One region of the Pseudalkalibacillus sp. R45 genome, then DNA from elsewhere that is predicted to be linked to it. Evidence: a T-box and tRNA genes for the amino acid it is inferred to sense, from the RefSeq annotation. Region 1 holds a T-box; the other holds one or more tRNA genes.
The links. The T-box of region 1 lies ahead of thrS (threonine--tRNA ligase). A T-box ahead of a tRNA ligase gene usually reads a tRNA of that ligase, here a tRNA-Thr.
Positions count from the first base shown of each region.

Region 1 (11,162 bases):
CTGAAAACATCTTGTCATGGGGTGACCTTTCCACTATCATTATAGTTAAGGATAATATTACAATTCGACTAAATATGACATTATATAAAGCGAAGTTTATCGATATGGGGTTGGTTAAATGCGTTGTCCACATTGTCAACATAACGGAACCAGGGTGTTAGATTCTCGCCCGGTCCATGGCGGACGTTCGATTCGCAGGCGAAGAGAATGCGAAAAATGCAATTACAGGTTCACCACTTTTGAAACAGTGGAAGAAATTCCTCTTGTTGTTGTAAAAAAAGAAGGAACAAGGGAAGAATTCAACCGGGACAAGCTTTTACGTGGATTGATCAAGGCATGTGAAAAGCGGCCGGTACCACTTGAAGTTCTTGAAGAAGTAGTGAATACGGTTGAAAAAGATTTACGAAATGATGGCTCTTCGGAAATCCAAAGTAAAGAAATTGGTGAACGGGTGATGGACCATCTAGCGAAGATTGATGAAGTAGCATATGTCAGATTCGCGTCCGTTTATAGGCAATTCAAGGACATCAACGTATTTATCGATGAACTTAAAGATTTAATAAAACGAGAGAACGAGTAAAGAGCTTACATATACATAAGCTCTTTTTTCACTTACCAATTATGAATGATAAAGGTGAAGTAGATGGATAATCATTGGAAAGAATTACTTCCTGTCGATCGCTTTCAAGTGTATAGCAGTGGACGGATACAAGCTGAAGAATTGAAGATGGTAACACTGTTGTATCAACCATTGGTAGGTGCCAAAGCATACAGTCTATACATGACCCTTTTCAGCGAAAACCTAAATGGAGCAACTTCACACCATACGTTGATGAACCAGACACAAATGAATATGCAGCAGATTTTTGAAGAACGGAAAAAGCTAGAGGCGATCGGCTTATTGAAGACCTATCGGAAAAGGATTGAAGATGATCGTATTTTCATCTATGAACTGCAGCCGATTTTAAAACCAGAGCAGTTTTTCCAGGACGATGTTTTGAGTGTGTATTTATATGGGCGTTTAGGAAAGCAAAGGTATCTTGAAGTTAGGAACCGCTTTATTCTCACAAATGAAACTCAGGATGAATACGAGGATGTTACGGCCAGTTTCAACGATGTATTTTCCTCTTTACATGAATCCGAGATCAGAGCTGCGACAGACTCGGAGATCCACCAGTCCATTTCCCAAAATAACCATGCGGAGAATACGGAAGGGAATGCTCCAAACTTTTCGGAGGATGACTTCGATTTCAATGTGCTTGTGCGGGATCTGAGCAGCTTCATCATACCATCAGAGGTTTTAACGGAAAGCATTCGGGAATCCATTCATCGGCTTGCATTCATTTATCAAATTTCACCGTTGGAAATGAGCAGTATCGTACAACAAGCCTACTTCAGGGATGAACAGCTTACCCCGTACTCATTAAGGCAAGAGGTTCAGCGCTGGTATAAGATTGAAAAACCAGGCCAATTACCACGTCTTAGTGAACGTAGGCAAAAGGGAAATTCGGTCCGTAAAAATGAGGAAGAGTTATCACCCCAAGAAATGATGATAAAGACGTTTGAAACGATATCCCCTCGTGCATTGCTTGAAAAATACAGCGAGGGAGGTCGTGCCGCCAGTGCCGATCTTAAGCTGATCGACTCAATCATGTTCGACCAGAAGCTTTCAGCAGGTGTCATTAATGTCCTGATCGATTATGTGTTGAATACGAATGATATGAAATTGATCCACGCTCATGTCGAAAAAATTGCAAGCCAGTGGAAACGCAAGAAAATTTCATCTGTAAGAGAAGCGATGGAACTTGCCAAGGCAGAACATAAAAGTTATCAATCCTTTAAACAACAGAAATCAAAGGCAGGAAGACCAGTCCAACAAAAGAATGTCAGAAAAGACAAGCTTCCAAAGTGGATGGCCACGCCTAAAACAGATAAAGAAAGTCAACAGGTTTCAGAAACTGATGAAAAATGGCTTGAAGAATATTTGAAAGGACTATAGGGGGTGCACAATGTGAAATCAATATCAGAATCGATGAAAGGTTTTGCTGATCGTCCGAAAGTAGAAAAAGAATTGATCGAAGTGAAGAAAAAGGTATTGGCGCACCCCGATTGGAAAGCATTTCATCGGACTCATCCAGAAATTACGAATCAAATGATTGATAAGAGCCTACCAAGATTGCTGGAGTTTGTGGAAGGATCTAAAAATTGTGAGGGTTGTCTTGACTTGGAGCATTGTCAAAATATGCTTAAAGGGTATGAACCCCAGCTTTTCATCAACGGTCAAATCATCGATGTTACGTATAACCGATGCCATAATAAAATTGCTCACGATGAGCTTGAGAATCTCCAATCGTTGATCAAAAGCTATTTCATTCCGAAAGATATTCTGTCAGCAACATTTGAGCAATTCGATAAGAAAGACACAGAGAGATATCAAGCGACCCTGAAGGCTGCGGAGTTTGTAAAAGCTGTCACCAGTCCAGAAGGTTCATCTCAAGGTCTCTATGTCCATGGACAATTCGGAGTTGGAAAGACCTTCCTCATGGGAGCGATTGCCAACTCTCTCGCGAAGAGGAACATACAGACGATTCTTGTATATACGCCTGATTTTTTCAGAGAAATGAAAACGTCAATCGGAGACCAAACAGTCGATGAAAAGTTGGATGTGATCAAGAAAGCTCCTGTATTGGTCCTTGATGATATTGGTGCGGAAACCATGTCTAGTTGGATCCGGGATGAAGTATTGGGCTCAATTCTCCAATACCGTATGATGGAAAAGCTGCCGACTTGTTATACCTCTAATTACGATTACGAAGAGCTTGAGGAGCATCTTTCCTATTCTCAAAAAGGTGGGATAGAACAGTTGAAGGCCAAACGGATCATGGAACGGATCAAGCACTTTACAACTCCGATCTCACTCGGTGGTGAAAACAGACGAACACAAAAATAGTCTTCGAGGGGCTGTCTTAAAAGAAAAGCGTCAGACACGTTAACAACAGTTCGTATCAACACCACAAAATGTTGTTATGATCGGAGAAATGCTGACTCTTTTGGACAGCCTTCTTTTTTATGCGAATTTTAGCGGACACCAGAGCCGTTATTTGTGCTATTTTGGGTGTTTTAAAAAAGTTAACGGACACCAGAGCCGTTATTTGTGAACAAAGCAGCTGATTTTCCACGATAATTACGAAATAAGGTCTCTCATGTCCGTTAGTTTTGTAAAATCATAGTGTTTTGGCCAAATAAGGTCTCCTGTGTCCGTTACAATTAAGATTCAGTGAAACATGCGGTTAATCCGACGGAATCAGCATGAGTATTCAGTTGCTCAACGAACGTAGAACAAATTTATAAGCCTTTCCTTAGAATAATCTTCCTTGTCGTTCATATATTGTAACAATGATTGTGGACAAGGAGGATTAAGGTTGGTTACGATTCATTTCTTGGATGAAAAGGAAGGCCATTATTTGTTTAAACGAATCACTAAATTACTCAATAATCAAAACATACCCAACCGGTCGACTCCCATAAAGATTCACTATACTGATGAGAATGCGTTGGACATTTATTTAGATCCCAGGGATCCGGTTAGTGACATGTTGAAACCTACAATATTACTTTTTTTAGCGAAACATATTATTCGTACTAGAGAAGATGCTTGGATTTTAAGGATTTTGGAAACCGAATTTTATTTTACAGATGAAGATGAACAGCTTCAAATCTTATCCATCACACAGTCCCTGATTGAAGAAAACACTGAAAACATCCCATTAATTAGGGGTTTCCCACCGAGAGAAGATATGATCGTCAATGCATTAGAGGATTTTTTTGATTCCGAAATGATCTTTTCTTATGAATCATTTTTGCAATTCCGTCTTAAACCATACAGGGAACTCTTAACCAAATATATCGAATGTGCGATAGATGAATTTAAATTCGAACAGGAATATCAAGATTTCATTAATCAATTGAGGCAGTTCGTGAAGTCGAGGGTCTCCTTGTTTTCGACCGTGCATCTGAAGTTTGAGGGAGAACGTTTCAGAATTTATAATGAACATTATTATGAACTGACGGAAGCGGATATGGAACAGCTGGTGAGCGGGAAAGCTAAAGCATATCTAGATGCAATCGCTTCTGATTTACTGAAGGTGTTGATCGAGATTGCGCCAGAAAAAATTTATCTGTATACGGATTCGGATGATGATTCGATGAACCGCACCATTCAGAATGTATTTCAAGAGCGTGTCCGTATCCTTCCGAATCGTAAATTTGCGGTAAAGTGACAAAAATATAAATTTTGGTATTTTTAGGCTTGATTTTCTTTGGTAGACTGCATATAATACTACATAACAATTACCAATACCAAAGTAATGATGAGGATATGAGTCTTTTGATACTGGTTTCCAGAGAGAAGAGAATCTGCTGAAATCTCTTCACCAAGTAAAAAGTACTTACCACCTCTGAACTTCAACGGAGAACTTCTAGTAACCGTTGACGGTAAATGACCGTTAAATGATTCCAAGTGCCGGCATTAGACTGCCGGAACGAGGGTGGAACCGCGAGCAGACACTCGTCCCTTTCCAGGGATGGGTGTTTTTTTAATTCCATTATTAACGGTTACAAGGGTTGTTTCTAGTTTGCGCAAGGCTAGTTAACTTATATTTGTATTTATTAAAGTAGGAGTGTGAATGACCATGTCAAAGGTGAAAATTACTTTTCCAGATGGAGCAGTCAAGGAGTTCGATAGAGGCGTAACAACAGAAGAAATCGCTGCGTCGATCAGTCCTGGATTGAAAAAGAAAGCCATCGCTGGAAAACTCGATGATCAATTGCTTGATCTACGTCAACCGATCGAACAGGACGGAGCCATAACAATTGTCATGCCTGATTCTGAAGAAGGACTTGAAATCATTCGTCATAGTACAGCACATCTTATGGCACAGGCGATCAAACGGGTCTTTTCCGATCAAAAAATCAAGCTTGGTGTAGGTCCGACAATCGAAAATGGATTTTATTATGACATAGATATGGAGCATAGGCTGACTGAAGAAGACTTCCCGAAGATTGAAAAAGAAATGAAGAAAATCGTGGATGAAAACCTTGAAATCACTCGTGAGGAAGTGAGTCGTGAAGAGGCGATCCGTCGCTATGAGGACTTGGGAGATGAACTTAAAGTCGAATTAATCGAGGCAATTCCTGAAGGCGAAAAGATCACATTCTATCACCAAGGTGAATTTTCCGATCTATGCCGGGGTGTCCATGTGCCGCAAACAAGCAAATTAAAGGTATTCAAATTGATGAATATCTCAGGTGCATACTGGAGAGGTGACAGTGACAATCAAATGCTCCAACGAGTTTATGGCACTGCCTTCAATAAAAAATCCGAACTGGAAGAGCATCTGCATTTCCTCGAAGAAGCGAAGGAACGTGACCACCGTAAGCTTGGTAAAGAATTAGAGATTTTCGCGATTTCACAAAAAGTCGGCCAGGGGCTGCCGATCTGGCTTCCGAAAGGTGCGACAATCCGAAGAGTCATCGAACGCTATATCGTAGATACTGAAGTGAAGCTTGGTTACGACCATGTCTACACTCCTCACCTTGGTAGTGTTGAACTTTATAAGACTTCTGGTCACTGGGATCATTATCAGGAAGATATGTATCCACCGATCGAAATGGATAACGAACAGCTTGTACTTCGCCCGATGAACTGTCCGCATCATATGATGATTTATAAAAACGCAATGCATAGTTATCGTGATCTGCCTGTCCGTATTGCTGAGCTCGGCACAATGCACCGCCATGAAATGTCCGGGGCGCTGGCAGGGTTACAGCGTGTACGTTCAATGACATTGAATGACGCCCATATTTTTGTAAGACCAGATCAGTTGAAGGATGAGTTTATCCGGGTCGTTCAGCTTATTCAAAAAGTTTACAAAGACTTCGGGATTAATGACTACAAGTTCCGTCTGTCTTATCGTGATCCTGCTGATAAAGAAAAGTATGTCGATAATGATGAAATGTGGGAGAAAGCCCAAGCTCTCTTGAAAGAGACAATGGAAGATATGGACCTGAATTATGTGGAAGCGGAGGGAGAAGCAGCATTTTATGGACCAAAACTGGATGTCCAGGTAAAGACTGCACTCGGAAAAGAGGAAACACTCTCAACAGTACAGCTTGACTTCCACTTACCGGAGCGCTTTGATTTGACATACAAAGGCAGCGATGGGCAAGATCACCGTCCAGTGGTCATTCACCGAGGAGTCGTATCGACTATGGAACGCTTTGTCGCCTTCTTGATCGAAGAATATAAAGGTGCACTTCCGACTTGGTTGGCACCAGTACAGGCAAAAGTAATCCCCGTTTCTGCAGTCCATATGGATTATGCATATAAAGTACAGGAAGAACTGAAGTCGAATGGTATCCGTGTAGAAGTCGATTCCCGTGAAGAAAAAATCGGTTACAAGATCCGTGAAGCACAAATGCAAAAAGTTCCGTACATGCTCGTAGTCGGTGACCAGGAGATCGAAAAGAATGCTGTCAACGTACGGAAGTACGGTGAACAGGATTCCGAAACTGTATCACTAGAAAGCTTCAAAGATAATCTGAAAACTGAAGTTGAGCATAGCTAATAATAATGAAATGAGTGACCCGAAACATCGATGAAAATTGGTGTCAGGGTCGCTTTTTTTAATATCATATTGTCCAGATGGTGAACGATCGTAATTAGAGGACATCTGTTCCGTTATCTGTGACAAAAAGCGGTATTAAAAAAAAATAGAGGACAACTGTTTCGCTATTCGGGTGAAAAAGGACTTTGTATCAATGGTTTTAGGCGAATAAGGTCTCTGGTGTCCTCTAATAAAGGCATCTTTTAATTCAACCTCATTGTTTTTAATAAGAAGCTGTTGCGTTTTAAAATTAACTCTTGATTTTTCTAGAGAAATCAGGTACGCTATAAAGGTTGAAATGAAGCACTCGAGATGGCTTGACATCAGTGCGACATCGATGATATAATTCTAATGTGATATAATCCTATATTCTTGTAAAACAAGCAGAAGCACCCGCTTCTCACCTGATCGGCGTACAGATGTACAGTTGGCAGGTACAATGAACCAGCTTTCGATGATCAATTAGAGATCAATAGTCGAAAACTTTCTGTGTGGGTGTGGTATGCGCCGACGCTTTTTCTATTTGTTTTTTAATATATCAACAATAGATTTGCTTTACTTACAAGAAAAAGATTAGGTTGTAAAAATCGATGGAGGTGGCTCATTATTAGTAAGGACATGATGGTCAACGACGGCATTCGCGCTCGCGAAGTTCGCCTAATTGGCGCCAATGGAGATCAAATTGGCGTGAAATCTCGTCAAGAAGCACTTGAAATTGCAGCAAATGCAAATCTGGATCTGGTTCTTGTTGCCCCTAATGCGAAACCGCCAGTGTGCAGAATTATGGACTATGGCAAGTATCGCTATGAGCAACAGAAGAAAGACAAAGAAGCGCGTAAGAATCAAAAGACAATTACGACGAAGGAAGTTCGTCTTAGCCCGAATATTGAAGAGCACGATTTCAACACAAAGCTTCGTAACGCGAAAAAGTTCCTTGAGAAAGGGAACAAAGTCAAAGCGTCCATCCGTTTCCGAGGACGTGCGATCACTCACTCCGAATTAGGACGTGACGTGCTCATGCGTATGGCAAAGGAATGTGAGGATCTTGGAACGATCGAATCCAAGCCTAAAATGGAAGGCCGCAGTATGTTCTTGATTCTTGCTCCGATTGAAAGCAAATAACTTTCATATTGGCAACGAACATGAACGGAATTTCTTCGAACAAGTAACCAAAGGAGGAACTTTACTATGCCTAAAATGAAAACTCATAAAGGGACTGCTAAGCGATTCAAGAAAACTGGAACTGGCAAATTGAAGCGTTCACACGCATTCACTAGCCATATGTTCCGTAACAAGTCTCAAAAACAAAAGCGTAAGCTACGTAAATCTGCACTTGTGTCCAGTGGAGACTACAAGCGTATCAAAGACATGATCTAAATCGTCAGTTCAAAAAGCGACTGTTCGCCTGCTTTTTTGAACAATAATAATTTCTGAAAAAAACTGGAGGGATTACAATGCCAAGAGTAAAAGGTGGCTATGTAACACGTCGTCGTCGTAAACGCGTCTTAAAACTTGCTAAAGGTTATTTTGGTGCGAAACATAAATTATTTAAAGTTGCTCAACAACAAGTATTCAAATCACTACGCTATGCATACCGTGACCGTCGTCAAAAGAAACGTGATTTCCGTAAATTATGGATCACACGTATCAACGCTGCAGCTCGTATGAATGGAATTTCTTACAGCCGCATGATGCACGGATTGAAGCAAGCTGGAATCGATGTTAACCGTAAGATGCTAGCTGAACTTGCTGTAACTGATGAAAAAGCATTCGCAGAACTAGCGAACAAAGCTAAAGATAGCCTAAAAGGTTAAATAACAGGGTTGACTATTCGTAGTCAGCCCTTTTTATATATTGGGAATTATGACGTACTTAATAAAACCGTAAATTCTCTTTGACTTGACTCAAAGTAGAGTTTTTGAGTACATGAAAACGCGAAAAACCGAGTTTGATGTACTCATAGCCGGGATTTGAGTACATGAAAACGCAAAAAACCGATTTTGATGTACTCATAGGTAGGTTGTACCTTGATATCGTGAATATGCGGATCTAAAGTACGTTTTTAAGTAGTTACTTATAGAAAGAGTGGAGATTGCATATGGGGCCAACAACTACATGTTGTGAATTGTGCGGCAGACAAGGAGTCACTACGACAGAACATCATCTTGTGCCCCGGGAGTACGGCGGTACATTCGGTGAAACAGCTCATCTATGCATCCCATGCCATAAACAGGTGCACGCTCTTTTTACAAATGAAGAACTTGCTACTCTTTATCCAGATTTGAACTCTCTTCGCAACAATGAAAAGATACACAAATACGTAAAGTGGATCCGGAAGCAGCCTGCAAGTGTGATTCCACTAACGAAAAAATCCAATGAAAAGAAAAGGAAACGAAAACGATGATCATCTACTTAGTCCTATTAATCAATTTCTACGGTCTCATCATCATGTTTATTGATAAACAAAAAGCGAAAAGACAACAATGGAGAGTCTCAGAGGCCCATTTATGGATTGTATCTCTCATAGGTGGTGCTATGGGTATTTTTACAGGCATGCAGTTGTTCCGCCATAAGACGAAACACACGTCCTTTCGCATTGGAATCCCGGTTTTGATTGTTCTGCAGATCGCCCTTTACATCTACTTGTCCGCTAATGGCAAAGGTCTAATGACATTCACCTTCACATAAATTGAGTATGGGAGGGATGTAAATGGAACAGCATGCGATGGAACTCATCCATTGGCTCGGTAAAAGCGGTGCATTTGCCCCAGTCCTATTTATATTCCTGCATATTTTACGGCAATTCTTATTCATTCCAGTCGGATTCATATGTATTTTAGGCGGTGTCGTTTTTGGGGTAGTGTTCGGTACAATTTACTCCATAATCGGTGTAACGTTGGTGAGCGTATATTTTTATGCACTTGTAAAATCATTACCGAAATCATTCAGCAAAGTCATGAACATGAAAGAAAGATGGTTTGGTAAACGGTCTGAATTATCAATCGGACAAATCACCATCTTAAGATTGGTCCCATTTCTTCATTTTCATCTCATTTCATTATGTATCATTGAAATCGCAAGGAACTTTAAAGATTATACGAAGCTGTCATTATATACGAATGTCCCTTTAGCAATCGTCTATACCTCGTTTGGGAGCTGGTTGAACAAATTAACGCTTCATTGGATGATCAGCATCCTTTGTATTCTCGCTGTGTTGTTCTATGTTTTACGTCGGAAAGAATGGGTCTACAAATGGCAGGACTTTTTTGCGGACGCAAGATGAATTTTTCCAAAACGGGTGCCGGAATACTCTATATGAGGATCTCGGCACTTTTTGGTGAACAGAATCCTTAAGGTCCATGTAGATCCTTGGTATACTTGAGTAAGCACAAGGAGAGGGGATACATAATGGACCTGAATTTACAGCAAATGTATAAGATGCAAAATGAACTCGATCGCCGGATTGAATCAGAACGGGGATTGGAAAACGCGGATTTATTGGATAAAAAAATTCTCGCTTTACTCGTGGAAATTGGCGAGCTTGCGAATGAAACCCGATGCTTCAAATTCTGGAGTTCGAAACCACCTTCATCAAAAGATATCATTCTTGAAGAATACGTGGATGGCGTTCATTTCTTGCTATCGATCGGATTGATCCTTCCGTTTGAGGTGCCAGAACGTGTACATGTTCCAGATGACTTTGAGGGAGAAGCAGTTGGTGCCTTCTTGAAGGTATATGAGAGTGTTACAACCTTCAAAAACAATAGTGAAGACGTCAATAATTACAATCAATTAATGGAAGACTATCTGATGATCGGACGAATTTTAGGTTTTACCATTGAAGAGATACAAGACGCTTATTTATCAAAGAACAAGGTGAACCACACACGTCAAGATCAGGGGTATTGAAAACACCACGATTAGACATCAGGAGGTTCTTCATGAAGAATTTAGATGAGACACTCACTATGCTTAAAGAGTTGACGGATGCCAAAGGGATTCCTGGAGATGAATCAGAACCGAGAGAAGTCATGAAAAAATACATCGAACCATACGCGGATGAGGTTTACTGTGATAACCTCGGAAGTTTGGTCGCGAAAAAGAAAGGTTCTAAAAACGGTCCGAGCATCATGCTGGCAGGTCATCTGGATGAAGTTGGGTTCATGATCACACGCATCGATGATAAAGGCTTTTTGCGTTTTCAAACTGTTGGCGGCTGGTGGGGACAGGTGTTACTCGCACAGCGTGTAACGATAAAAACCAAGAATGGTGATGTGGTCGGTGTCGTCGGATCGAAACCGCCTCATATCCTCTCGCCTGAAGCCAGGAAAAAGCCGGTACCTATCAAAGATATGTACATTGATATTGGTGCTTCTGATAAAGAGAATGCCCTGGAAATTGGAGTCAGACCGGGAGATTCTGTTATCCCATATTTTGAATTTACGGTCATGAGCAATCCTAAAATGCTGCTTGCTAAAGCATTTGATAATCGGATTG
Region 1 is NZ_JBQQCL010000024.1:13,921-25,082, reverse strand. Features, by position in the region: gene nrdR (transcriptional regulator NrdR) at 119-580, shown strand; gene ACTWQL_RS22640 (replication initiation and membrane attachment family protein) at 644-1,999, shown strand; gene dnaI (primosomal protein DnaI) at 2,012-2,950, shown strand; gene ytxC (sporulation protein YtxC) at 3,423-4,280, shown strand; T-box leader at 4,359-4,578, shown strand; gene thrS (threonine--tRNA ligase) at 4,692-6,626, shown strand; gene infC (translation initiation factor IF-3) at 7,284-7,787, shown strand; gene rpmI (50S ribosomal protein L35) at 7,854-8,042, shown strand; gene rplT (50S ribosomal protein L20) at 8,120-8,479, shown strand; gene ACTWQL_RS22605 (HNH endonuclease) at 8,764-9,069, shown strand; gene ACTWQL_RS22600 (DUF1294 domain-containing protein) at 9,066-9,353, shown strand; gene ACTWQL_RS22595 (TVP38/TMEM64 family protein) at 9,376-9,948, shown strand; gene ACTWQL_RS22590 (dUTP diphosphatase) at 10,074-10,574, shown strand; gene ACTWQL_RS22585 (M42 family metallopeptidase) at 10,607-11,162, shown strand, end outside.

Region 2 (11,162 bases), on a different contig from region 1:
GATGAGGTTGATAGGTCTGGTGTGGAAGCGTGGCGACACGTGGAGCTGACAGATACTAATCGATCGAGGACTTAACCACAAAAGAAAAGCGAAGACGACTGTCCTGAAACGACAGGCACTGGAGTCATGACGAGGAGGCTGTGCCGCCACAGGAATGACGAAGTGATCCCGAGTTTCAAGGAGTCACAGCTGGACATCATTACATCGAAGATGTTTTCAAGAAACACATTATCTAGTTTTGAGGGAATATTTTTGGAAAAGCCCTTGAAAAAGTTTTTTAATTTTAGTAATATATATCTTGTCCTTACTAAGGATGATTGTGGATCAATTGAAACTTGGTCTGGTGACGATGGCGAAGAGGTCACACCCGTTCCCATGCCGAACACGGAAGTTAAGCTCTTCAGCGCCAATGGTAATTGGGGGCTTCCCCCTGTGAGAGTAGGACGTCGCCGGGCCAAACCTTTTTCATCTCATTGAATATTCCACAGTAGCTCAGTGGTAGAGCTATCGGCTGTTAACCGATCGGTCGCAGGTTCGAGTCCTGCCTGTGGAGCCATTTTGCTTCCATAGCTCAGCAGGTAGAGCACTTCCATGGTAAGGAAGAGGTCAGCGGTTCGAGCCCGCTTGGAAGCTCCATGACAAATTAATATGGCCCCTTGGTCAAGTGGTTAAGACACCGCCCTTTCACGGCGGTAACACGGGTTCGAATCCCGTAGGGGTCACCATCTAATTGGAGGATTAGCTCAGCTGGGAGAGCACCTGCCTTACAAGCAGGGGGTCGGCGGTTCGATCCCGTCATCCTCCACCATTTTCATTTTACTTCGCTGGCCTAGCTCAATTGGTAGAGCAAGGAGCAATACAACAATGAATAAGCTGCGACTTGTCTCGACGCAGCTGGCAACAGAGGATTCCTTGTTAGAGGAAGAGACACAAACTGAAGTAACATCATTTTACTTCGCTGGCCTAGCTCAATTGGTAGAGCAACTGACTTGTAATCAGTAGGTTGGGGGTTCAAGTCCTCTGGCCAGCACCATTTTCAATTTTGAAATCAGACTTCATAGTCTTTTTTTATTGGAGGGGTAGCGAAGTGGCTAAACGCGGCGGACTGTAAATCCGCTCCCTCCGGGTTCGGCGGTTCGAATCCGTCCCCCTCCACCATTTTTAAAAAAGACGAGTAAGCTGCTTGAGCCATTAGCTATGAACGATACAGCTAATGAGTAAACGATGAATTGTCCTGACGCAGCCTTGCGACTTAGGTTATGCAAGAAGAGGAAAGGACACAAGGTGAATATACTGCGCGAGCCATTAGCTCAGTCGGTAGAGCATCTGACTTTTAATCAGAGGGTCGAAGGTTCGAGTCCTTCATGGCTCACCATTTCGATAAATCTGATTGATCAAATTTAATCATGCGGGTGTAGTTTAGTGGTAAAACAAGAGCCTTCCAAGCTCTGGTCGTGAGTTCGATTCTCATCACCCGCTCCATCGGGGCCTTAGCTCAGCTGGGAGAGCGCCTGCCTTGCACGCAGGAGGTCAGCGGTTCGATCCCGCTAGGCTCCACCATATCATACATATTCAACTCTCTGACCGAATGTCAGAGAGTTTTTTTACATTTTGGCGTTGTTAAATAATACTGGTGATTTCTGATTAAGTTTGATTGCAGCGAAATTTGCGACACTACTGTGGGAAAAGCGATCCAGAGGAGACCCCACACTTTTTGAGTGAACTTCGCAAAATCAACATTAAAGTATAACAAAGCTTACATTAAGAAGAATAAGAATGATGCTAAAAATGAAAGCGTTTCATAATTATCCATTATCATGTCCTTAATGCTTGTTAAACCGCATAAGTATGCAGAATTTTGTCCAGTTGAACCAGTGGACATCAAAGTCCTACAATAGATGATAGAGTGATCATAGAGGAGGAAAATCATGAAGAAGAATATTGGTATTTTAGGTGTCCCGATGGATTTGGGTCAAATGCGCCGTGGTGTAGATATGGGACCGAGCGCGATGAGATATGCCGGATTAATTGAAAGGCTCGAAAACATTGGCTACGAAGTTGAAGACCATGGTGATATCCACATCCCTCAAAGAGAAAAAGTAGCAAGTAAGGACACCAATCTGAAAAATTTGGATGGGGTCATTGAAGCGAATACCCTTCTTGCAGAAGGCGTAAATAAAATCATTGAAGCAAACCATTTTCCATTAGTTCTTGGTGGCGACCATAGTATAGCGATCGGTACACTTGCAGGGGTCTCAAAGCATTATGAGAATTTAGGTGTGATCTGGTATGATGCTCATGGCGATTTAAACACCGGAGATACTTCTCCAAGTGGGAATATCCATGGTATGCCTTTAGCTGTAAGCCTTGGAATCGGTGATGAGAAGCTGAAAGAGATTGGCGGTTTCAGTCCAAAGATTAAGCCAGAGAATATTGTCATTATCGGTGCTCGTTCGCTTGATGAAGGAGAGCGGGAATTGATTCGTGAGAAGGGCATCAAAGTTTATACGATGCATGAAATCGATAAAATGGGCATGACAAAGGTTATGGAAGAGGCGATTGAGTATGTCTCAAATGGAACTGATGGTGTACATTTAAGCTTAGACCTTGATGGTCTGGACCCGGCTGAAGCACCTGGTGTAGGAACTCCAGTCCTAGGAGGTATCAGCTATCGTGAGAGCCATTTAGCTATGGAGATGTTAGAAGAGGCGGAAATCCTTACTTCAGCTGAATTTGTGGAGGTAAATCCGATACTGGATGAAAAGAACAAAACTGCAACTGTTGCTGTTGCATTGATCGGTTCATTATTTGGAGAAAAATTAATCTGATTATACTTAATGAAAGCCTTATCGATTCCTAGTCGATAAGGCTTTTTTAAGAGGTGAAAAAACAGCTCTCTACTCGAGAGCTGCTTCCTAAATCAAGAAACCTTTATAATTTCACTCTTAATTGTATCGTATCGATTAAGTAGATGATCGAGATATTGGCTGATTTCAACAACCTCTGCAGAAAACAAAGGTTTTTCTTTTGCCAGGGTCAACATTTTCTTTCTGGAATTTTCGATTTCATTTAATAGAAAGCGCTCTTCAGCCGACATGCAGCCCACCTGCTTTCACCGTAATAGATAGTTGTTACACATAATACCCGATATATGAGAAAATAAACCTATTTTTAACAAAAATATTCCTCACTAGGAAGTTGTCCCATGTTAGAATATAACAAGAAGCATTCTACTCCAAAAGTAGTATTTTTAATTACGGAGTATCGGAGGTTCCTATATGGATATAACGGTGAAGCGTTTGGTCCGATCGGTGAAAAAAGGGGATCAAAATGCGTTTGAAGAACTTGTGGAAATTTATAAGGATAAAGTATATCATATCGTCTACAGGATGTTGGGGAACGTACATGAGTCAGAGGACATCGCCCAGGAAGCGTTTGTACGTGCTTATATACATATTGAAAAATATAATGAAGCCCATAAATTCTCTACTTGGTTGTATCGGATTGCAACCAATTTGACCATCGATCGTATACGTAAGAAGAAGCCAGATTATTACCTAGATGCAGAATTAGCCGGAGGAGAAGGATTGACACTATATTCCCAAATAGCAGTCGCAGAACAATTACCTGAAGAAAAAGTTGAAACCTTTGAGCTCCAAGACCGTATACAGAAGGAGATCATGCATTTGCCTCCGAAATACCGTTCAGCAATCGCGCTGAAATACTTGGAGGAACTATCGCTGAAAGAAATCAGTGATATTTTGCAGATCCCAGTCTCAACGGTGAAAACTCGTATCCATCGTGGTCGGGAAGCTCTTCGGAAACGGTTGAAAGATCTGGATTGTTAGGAGGATAAATAAAAATGAAATGCGATGGTAAGTATTCATCTTATATGCATAAATGGGTTGATGAAACAATTGAACCTCTTGAAAAAATAGAATTGCTCCAACATATTAAAACATGTTCAAGCTGCAAGGGGAAATTTGAAGAAATCAAAAACGTCGATCAATTGCTGCATAGCCATCATGCTATAAAAACGCCAAATGGTTTTACTTCAAAAGTTATGGAGCGATTGCCTAAAGAAAAGTCTTCTTCCAAGATGAGAAGATGGTTCAAACATCACCCGATCCTGACTGCTGCGGTTCTTTTTCTCTTGTTGATGTCAAGCTCAATATATAGTGAATGGGGAAGTCATAGGAGTAACCCGATTTCTGTTTCAGCAAATGGTGCCCAGGTCAAAATAGACCAGGACAGCGGAAAAGTCTTTGTTCCTGAAGGCGAGATTGTAAAAGGCGACCTTATTGTAAAGAACGGCGATGTCGAAATTGCAGGGAAGGTTGAAGGGGATGTCACCGTTATCAACGGAAACCACTATCTTGCTTCTGCTGGACATATCGCTGGGGAAAGTGAAGAAATCCATAAGATAACAGAATGGGTCTGGTACCGTTTGAAAGAAGGGGCAAACACTGTAAAAGGGTGGTTTGGATCGGAATAATTCCCAAATTCGCGAAGTGGTTTTATGAACGCGTCGGACAAGTTGATGTGGACATAAGACCACTTTTCTCTTTTTTTAAGGTATGTACGGATTGTTATTGACGGAAACTTACGAAGAATAGATATAGTCTCAGTTTATGATATAATAGAGAAGTTACATATGGTAACAAACTGAGCATTGTTGGGCACAATGATATTGAGTTGATCAGTTTGGAGGATGCGTATGTTTCCTATAGGGGACTTTGACTTTAATATATTGAACTACTTGAATGATATAATTGATATCCTCTTGGTCACTTATGTGATCTATAAACTTATCATGCTGATAAAAGGCACAAAAGCAATCCAGCTGTTAAAAGGAATCACGGTCATCATAGCGGTTTGGTTTTTTAGTGGTATTTTCAAACTTAACACCTTATATTTCTTGATGAACCAGACGCTTTTATACGGTTTCCTTGCTATCATCATCATCTTCCAGCCGGAGTTGCGCCGTGCGCTTGAACAGTTAGGTCGAGGCAGATTTTTCTCACGCGGCATGATTGCAGAAGAAGAGGAGAAGAGAAATGCGATCGAGGCGATGCTTAAGGCAACGAATTATATGGCTAAGCGTCGTATTGGTGCTTTGATAACGATTGAAAGGGAAACAGGACTCGACGATTACGTTGAAACCGGTATTCCGATTAATGCGAATCTGAGTTCAGAACTCTTGATTAATATTTTCATTCCGAATACACCATTGCATGATGGTGCTGTCATCATCAACGATAATCAAATCCTTGCAGCTGCAAGTTATCTTCCACTATCGGAAAGTCCTTTCATTTCAAAAGAATTGGGGACAAGGCATAGAGCTGCACTGGGCATTTCAGAAGTGACAGATAGTCTGACCCTTGTCGTCTCTGAAGAAACAGGAAATGTTTCCCTCACAAAAAATGGGGAGCTCTACCGTAATTTAGATGAGGACATGTTACGAAAACTGTTAGAGGCTGAAATAATGACAAAATCAACTTCCTCAACAAAGTGGAATTGGAGGGGGAAGAAAGATGGATAGACTACTTAAATCTCCATGGTTTGTCAAGGTTGCGGCTTTTCTGATCGCTTTGATGATGTATACCACAGTCCACATTAATGACCAACAGGCGAATGAAGATGATCAAAGTTTGACAGAAAGCGGGGAACAAATATTCAAAAACGTTTCCCTTGATGTAGAATACGATAATAATAAATATGAGTTATTAGGCAACCCAGAAACCGTAGGGGTCAGGTTCCAGGGCTCAAAGTCTGATATCATGCGATTCGGCTTGCAGCGTACACCGAGAGCTTATATCGATCTCACAGATAAAGGACCAGGGCAATATGACGTACCGATCAAGTTTGAAAATGTACCGAACGGAATTGACGCAATTCCAAGAGAAAGTACAGTGAGTGTGACATTACATGAGAAGAAAACCGAATCATTCCCAGTGACAGTACAGCTTCTTGGTGAAGATGAATTACCTAAAGGCTATATTGCTGGTACACCTCAGGTCGATAAAGAGGAGATCGAAATCACCGGTGCAAAAGAAATGATCGATGAAATCGCCTATGTCCGGGTATTTGTCAACGTAGCAGACGAGAAAGAGACTTTCACAAGAGAGGCGAAAGTACAAGCGTTGAATAAAAACTTCGATCCAGTCGATATCAAAATCGAACCTAATACGATGAATGTGACAGTACCAATTGAAAATCCAAGTAAAGATGTACCGGTCACCATTGAAGAAAGAGGCTCTCTTCCAGATGGTTTTGAGCTAAAATCGATTACGCCATCAAAAGAAGAAGTAGCGATTCATGCACCTGAAAAGGTCCTAGAGAAACTGAATTCGATTTCTCTACCAGTGGACTTAAGCAACATTACCGAAGATGAAACGATTGATATGGAAGTCCCTTTACCAGAAGGCGCATTTTACGCGTCACCTGGTAAATTGAAAGTGAAAATCGATGTTGAAAAAACGGAAGAGGAAACATCAACAGAGCCTGCTGAAAACGAAACCGCAAGTTCCAAGACCTTCAACGATTTACCGATCAAAGTTGTCGGATTGGATGATAACGAGGAAGCAAGTTTCAATTCGCCAAACGAAGGGGTCATGGATGTAACAGTCAATGGGAACGCAGAAGATTTGAACAACTTGTCAGAAGAAAATATAACCGCTTTTGTTGATGCGAAAAATTTATCAGAGGGACAGCATGATGTTAAAATCAATGTCGATGTTCCCGAACGATTTACATTTGAGAGTCAGCTTGCAGAAGCGACCTTAACCATCAGCAAAAGAACGACGTAATGTGGAAAAGGGAAGAAGGAGCGATTTATTGAATGGGTAAATATTTTGGAACAGATGGAGTCAGAGGAGTAGCAAACACCGAATTAACACCAGAATTAGCGTTTAAATTAGGGCGCTTTGGCGGTTATGTTCTGACAAAAGAGACCCAAAAACCGAAAATCATCATTGGTAGGGATACCCGAATTTCCGGTCATATGCTGGAAGGTGCATTGGTTGCAGGGCTGCTCTCGATCGGAGCAGAGGTTATGCGATTAGGCGTCATCTCAACTCCAGGTGTGGCTTATTTGACAAAGGCGTTAGGGGCACAGGCCGGGGTCATGATCTCAGCTTCCCATAATCCTGTTGGGGATAATGGAATCAAATTTTTCGGATCCGATGGTTTTAAGCTATTAGATGAGCAAGAACGGGAAATCGAAGAATTATTGGACCTGGACAAGGACGACTTGCCAAGACCGACTGGAATGGATCTTGGTTTAGTGAGTGATTATTTCGAAGGCGGCCAAAAATACCTTCAGTTCTTAAAACAAACGGTTGATGAAGATTTCTCAGGACTTCGTATCGCATTGGATTGCGCACATGGAGCGGTTTCTTCACTTGCACCTCACCTTTTTGCAGACCTGGATGCGGATATTACGACCATCGGTTCATCACCGAACGGTTTGAATATAAACGACGGAGTAGGCTCTACTCATCCAGAGAAACTGGTTGAGCTTGTAAAAGAAAAAGAAGCTGATGTAGGCCTTGCATTCGATGGAGATGGGGATCGTTTGATTGCAGTAGATGAAAATGGAACGATTGTCGATGGTGATCAAATCATGTTCATCTGTGCCAAACATTTTGCAAGTGAAGGCAGATTGAAAAAAGATACGGTCGTTTCGACAGTGATGAGTAACCTCGGATTCTATAAAGGGCTTGAAGCTGCCAACATTGCATCTGAACAGACGGCTGTTGGTGATCGATATGTCATGGAACGTATGAGGGAAGGGGACTTCAATCTTGGTGGAGAGCAGTCCGGCCACATCATATTCCTTGATCATAGTACAACGGGTGATGGACTTCTATCTGCCCTACAGCTCGTCAACATCCTGAAGTTGACACAGAAACCTTTATCAGAGCTTGCAAGTGAAATGGAAAAGTTCCCGCAATGCCTGAAAAATGTAAAGGTTACAGATAAAACGAAAGTGATGGAAAACCCAGCTGTGAAAGAAGCAATTGCCAAAGTGGAAGCTGAAACGAGCGGAAACGGCCGCGTGCTTGTAAGACCATCAGGAACTGAACCTCTTGTAAGGGTGATGGTGGAAGCTCCGACTGAAGAACTGTGTGAAAAATATGTAGAGGAAATTGCACGTGTTGTCGACCAGGAATTAGGGTATGTTGAACAATAGGGACAGAAAACACACGTGAATACGAATACTATGCAGGGACAGCTCGCATACACGAAACGAGCTGTTTTTGCATAATTATTAAGTGTAGATCAACGCTCTAATAAAGTCGTTGACGTCATGAGATTTCTGGTGTATGATATTTCCATTCGATTATAGAAAGGAGCGTAGAAAAAACACTATAACGAAAAGCGCCTGGACTATTTCTTCGGCTGAGGCCGACACCGCGGCGGTGTATGAAATAGTTGACGAGGAAAGAGGTTTATCGAATCTGATCGGCGGATGCCTCTCGGTCTTACATCAAACCGGAAAATTCATACTGAAACCACTAAGGCGACTTAGTGAACAAAGGTATGGATATGATGTAAAACTAAAATTTTAAAATGTTGGGGGTAAAGAGACCCCTTATTTTCACTTGATTAAAATAAGAACAAGTCTGAATATAAGTGAATGGTGTTTCCCCCAACAGGGAGGTTTATTTCAATGTGTGGAATTGTTGGTTATGTTGGAAATGAAGATACGAAAGAAATTTTATTAAAAGGGCTGGAAAAGCTCGAATATCGTGGTTATGACTCGGCTGGTATCGCAGTAATGAACAAAAAAGGCGTCCATGTTTTCAAAGAAAAAGGACGCATTGCGACATTGCGTGAGAAGGTGGATAAGAAAGTACCTGCGACCATCGGGATCGGACATACACGTTGGGCGACACACGGTGCACCAAGTAAAGTCAACGCGCACCCTCATCAAAGCTCGACAGAACGTTTTACACTTGTCCACAACGGAGTGATCGAAAACTTTGCACAAGTTCGAAAAGAGTTTTTGAAAGACGTTGAATTAAAAAGTGAAACAGATACGGAAATCATCGTTCAGCTTATCGAACTTTTTGTAAAAGATGGCCTTGAAGTCGAAGGGGCTTTCCGTAAAACGTTAGCTCTTTTAAAGGGATCTTATGCAATTGCACTTTTAGATAACGAAAATAATGAAACGATCTATGTAGGTAAGAACAAGAGCCCGTTACTTGTTGGTGTAGGTAATGGTTACAATGTCGTAGCAAGTGATTCCATGGCAATGCTTCAAAAGACTGATCAATTCGTTGAGTTGATGGATGAAGAAATCGTAATCGTCACAAAAGAGGACATCACAATCAAGAATCTAGATGGAGAAGTGATGGAACGTGATCCATTCACTGCAGAGCTTGATGCTACTGACATCGAAAAAGGGACGTATCCGCACTACATGCTCAAAGAAATCGACGAGCAGCCAATTGTAATCCGTAACATCATCAACCAGTACCAGGTTAAAGATGGCAACTTGAAACTCGATGATGATATTCGGAAAGCGATGAAGAAAACAGACCGTATTTACATCATTGCATGTGGTACATCCTATCACGCTGGTCTTGTAGGAAAAGAGCTTATTGAAAAGATGGCTCAAGTACCTGTGGAAGTCCACATTGCCAGTGAGTTCTCATACAATATGCCGTTGCTATCTGAGAAGCCATTGTTCATCTTTATTTCTCAGAGCGGGGAAACAGCGGATAGCCGTGCTGTCCTCGTCAAAGTGAAAAAGCTTGGTCATAAAGCATTGACAATTACCAACGTACAAGGATCTACACTTTCTCGTGAAGCGGATTATACAATGCTTCTTCATGCGGGTCCTGAAATCGCTGTAGCGTCCACAAAAGCTTACACAGCACAGATTGCGGTCCTTTCCATATTGGCTAGCGATACAGCGAATGCGAAGGGTATAGAGTTGAGCTTCGATCTTATCAAGGAGTTAAGTGTCGTTTCTAACGCAATCGAAGCAATGTGTGACCAGAAAGAAGATTTCGAAAAAATCGCCCGTGAATACCTTGCAGTAACACGCAATTGCTTCTTCATCGGCCGCGGAATGGATTATCACGTTGTACTTGAAGGTGCGTTGAAGCTTAAAGAAATCTCTTACATCCAGGCAGAAGGATTTGCGGGAGGAGAGCTGAAACACGGTACGATCGCATTGATCGAAGAAGGTACACCGGTCATCGCGCTTGCTACACAAGAACACGTGAACTTGAGCATCCGTGGAAACGTGAAGGAAGTCGCTGCACGTGGTGCCTACACTTGCACGATCAGTTCAGAATCATTGCATGACGATGAAGATCGGATCGTTATTCCAGATGTCAATGAACTGCTGACACCGTTAGTAAGCGTCGTGCCGCTGCAATTGATCTCCTATTATGCAGCACTGCACCGTGACTGCGACGTCGACAAACCGCGTAACCTGGCTAAATCAGTAACGGTTGAATAATTAAAGCTTAAAATAATAAATTTTTATTTATAAGTGCGTGCTTGAGGATTGAGAAATCTTCGAGCACGTTTTTTGTTCAGAAAAATTGAAACTGAATATGTCTTGATTATATCGACCATCCTATAGACGAAACTATTTTTACGTCTAGTACAAGGTGATGTTGAATGATCTTATGTTTGGTTATCTATTATTGGTTGATGGGTACTCTCCTTCTTTCAGCTCCTTATTATTTGCCGCACTTGTTACATAGATGGAAAGAAAAGATTCAACTGCGTGCGCGAGCTTTGGATGAGGATTGCAATATTGAGAGCATCAAGAAGAACATTGTAGCAAATACGATTTTTTCAATTCCTGATTATGGCATCAAAATTTATTTTCCTATTTATGGTGCCATTAAGATTGTTCTGGGGTTTGTTGTTTTGGCTATAATCATCCATTATGATAAAATTTGAAAACCTCAATGTAAAAATCCCCAATCCAAGTGACGGATTGGGTTTTTTAATATCTAGTACGAACTTCTCTCCAAAGAACTTCTCGAAGATCATTTTTCAGTTTTTAACCTATTATTTAATACGTATTTACCATGGAAGTGTTAATTTGGGATAGGTGTTTCGTATTCTTTCGACAAATTACCCACGAAAATATGCATTCATTTAGGAATTATTATTAGGGTAGAATAGTTTCT
Region 2 is NZ_JBQQCL010000013.1:38-11,199, forward strand. Features, by position in the region: partial or broken rRNA gene ACTWQL_RS18205 (23S ribosomal RNA) at 1-79, shown strand, start outside; rRNA gene rrf (5S ribosomal RNA) at 340-455, shown strand; tRNA gene ACTWQL_RS18215 (tRNA-Asn) at 482-556, shown strand; tRNA gene ACTWQL_RS18220 (tRNA-Thr) at 561-636, shown strand; tRNA gene ACTWQL_RS18225 (tRNA-Glu) at 651-725, shown strand; tRNA gene ACTWQL_RS18230 (tRNA-Val) at 733-808, shown strand; tRNA gene ACTWQL_RS18235 (tRNA-Thr) at 958-1,033, shown strand; tRNA gene ACTWQL_RS18240 (tRNA-Tyr) at 1,074-1,158, shown strand; tRNA gene ACTWQL_RS18245 (tRNA-Lys) at 1,300-1,375, shown strand; tRNA gene ACTWQL_RS18250 (tRNA-Gly) at 1,409-1,482, shown strand; tRNA gene ACTWQL_RS18255 (tRNA-Ala) at 1,485-1,560, shown strand; gene rocF (arginase) at 1,929-2,828, shown strand; gene ACTWQL_RS18265 (aspartyl-phosphate phosphatase Spo0E family protein) at 2,921-3,097, opposite strand; gene sigW (RNA polymerase sigma factor SigW) at 3,279-3,848, shown strand; gene ACTWQL_RS18275 (anti-sigma factor) at 3,863-4,495, shown strand; gene cdaA (diadenylate cyclase CdaA) at 4,718-5,542, shown strand; gene ACTWQL_RS18285 (CdaR family protein) at 5,535-6,809, shown strand; gene glmM (phosphoglucosamine mutase) at 6,842-8,194, shown strand; gene glmS (glutamine--fructose-6-phosphate transaminase (isomerizing)) at 8,675-10,477, shown strand; gene ACTWQL_RS18300 (hypothetical protein) at 10,642-10,929, shown strand.
Region 2: it has a tRNA-Thr gene. The T-box ahead of thrS (threonine--tRNA ligase) is inferred to sense a tRNA for this amino acid. The anticodon was not compared.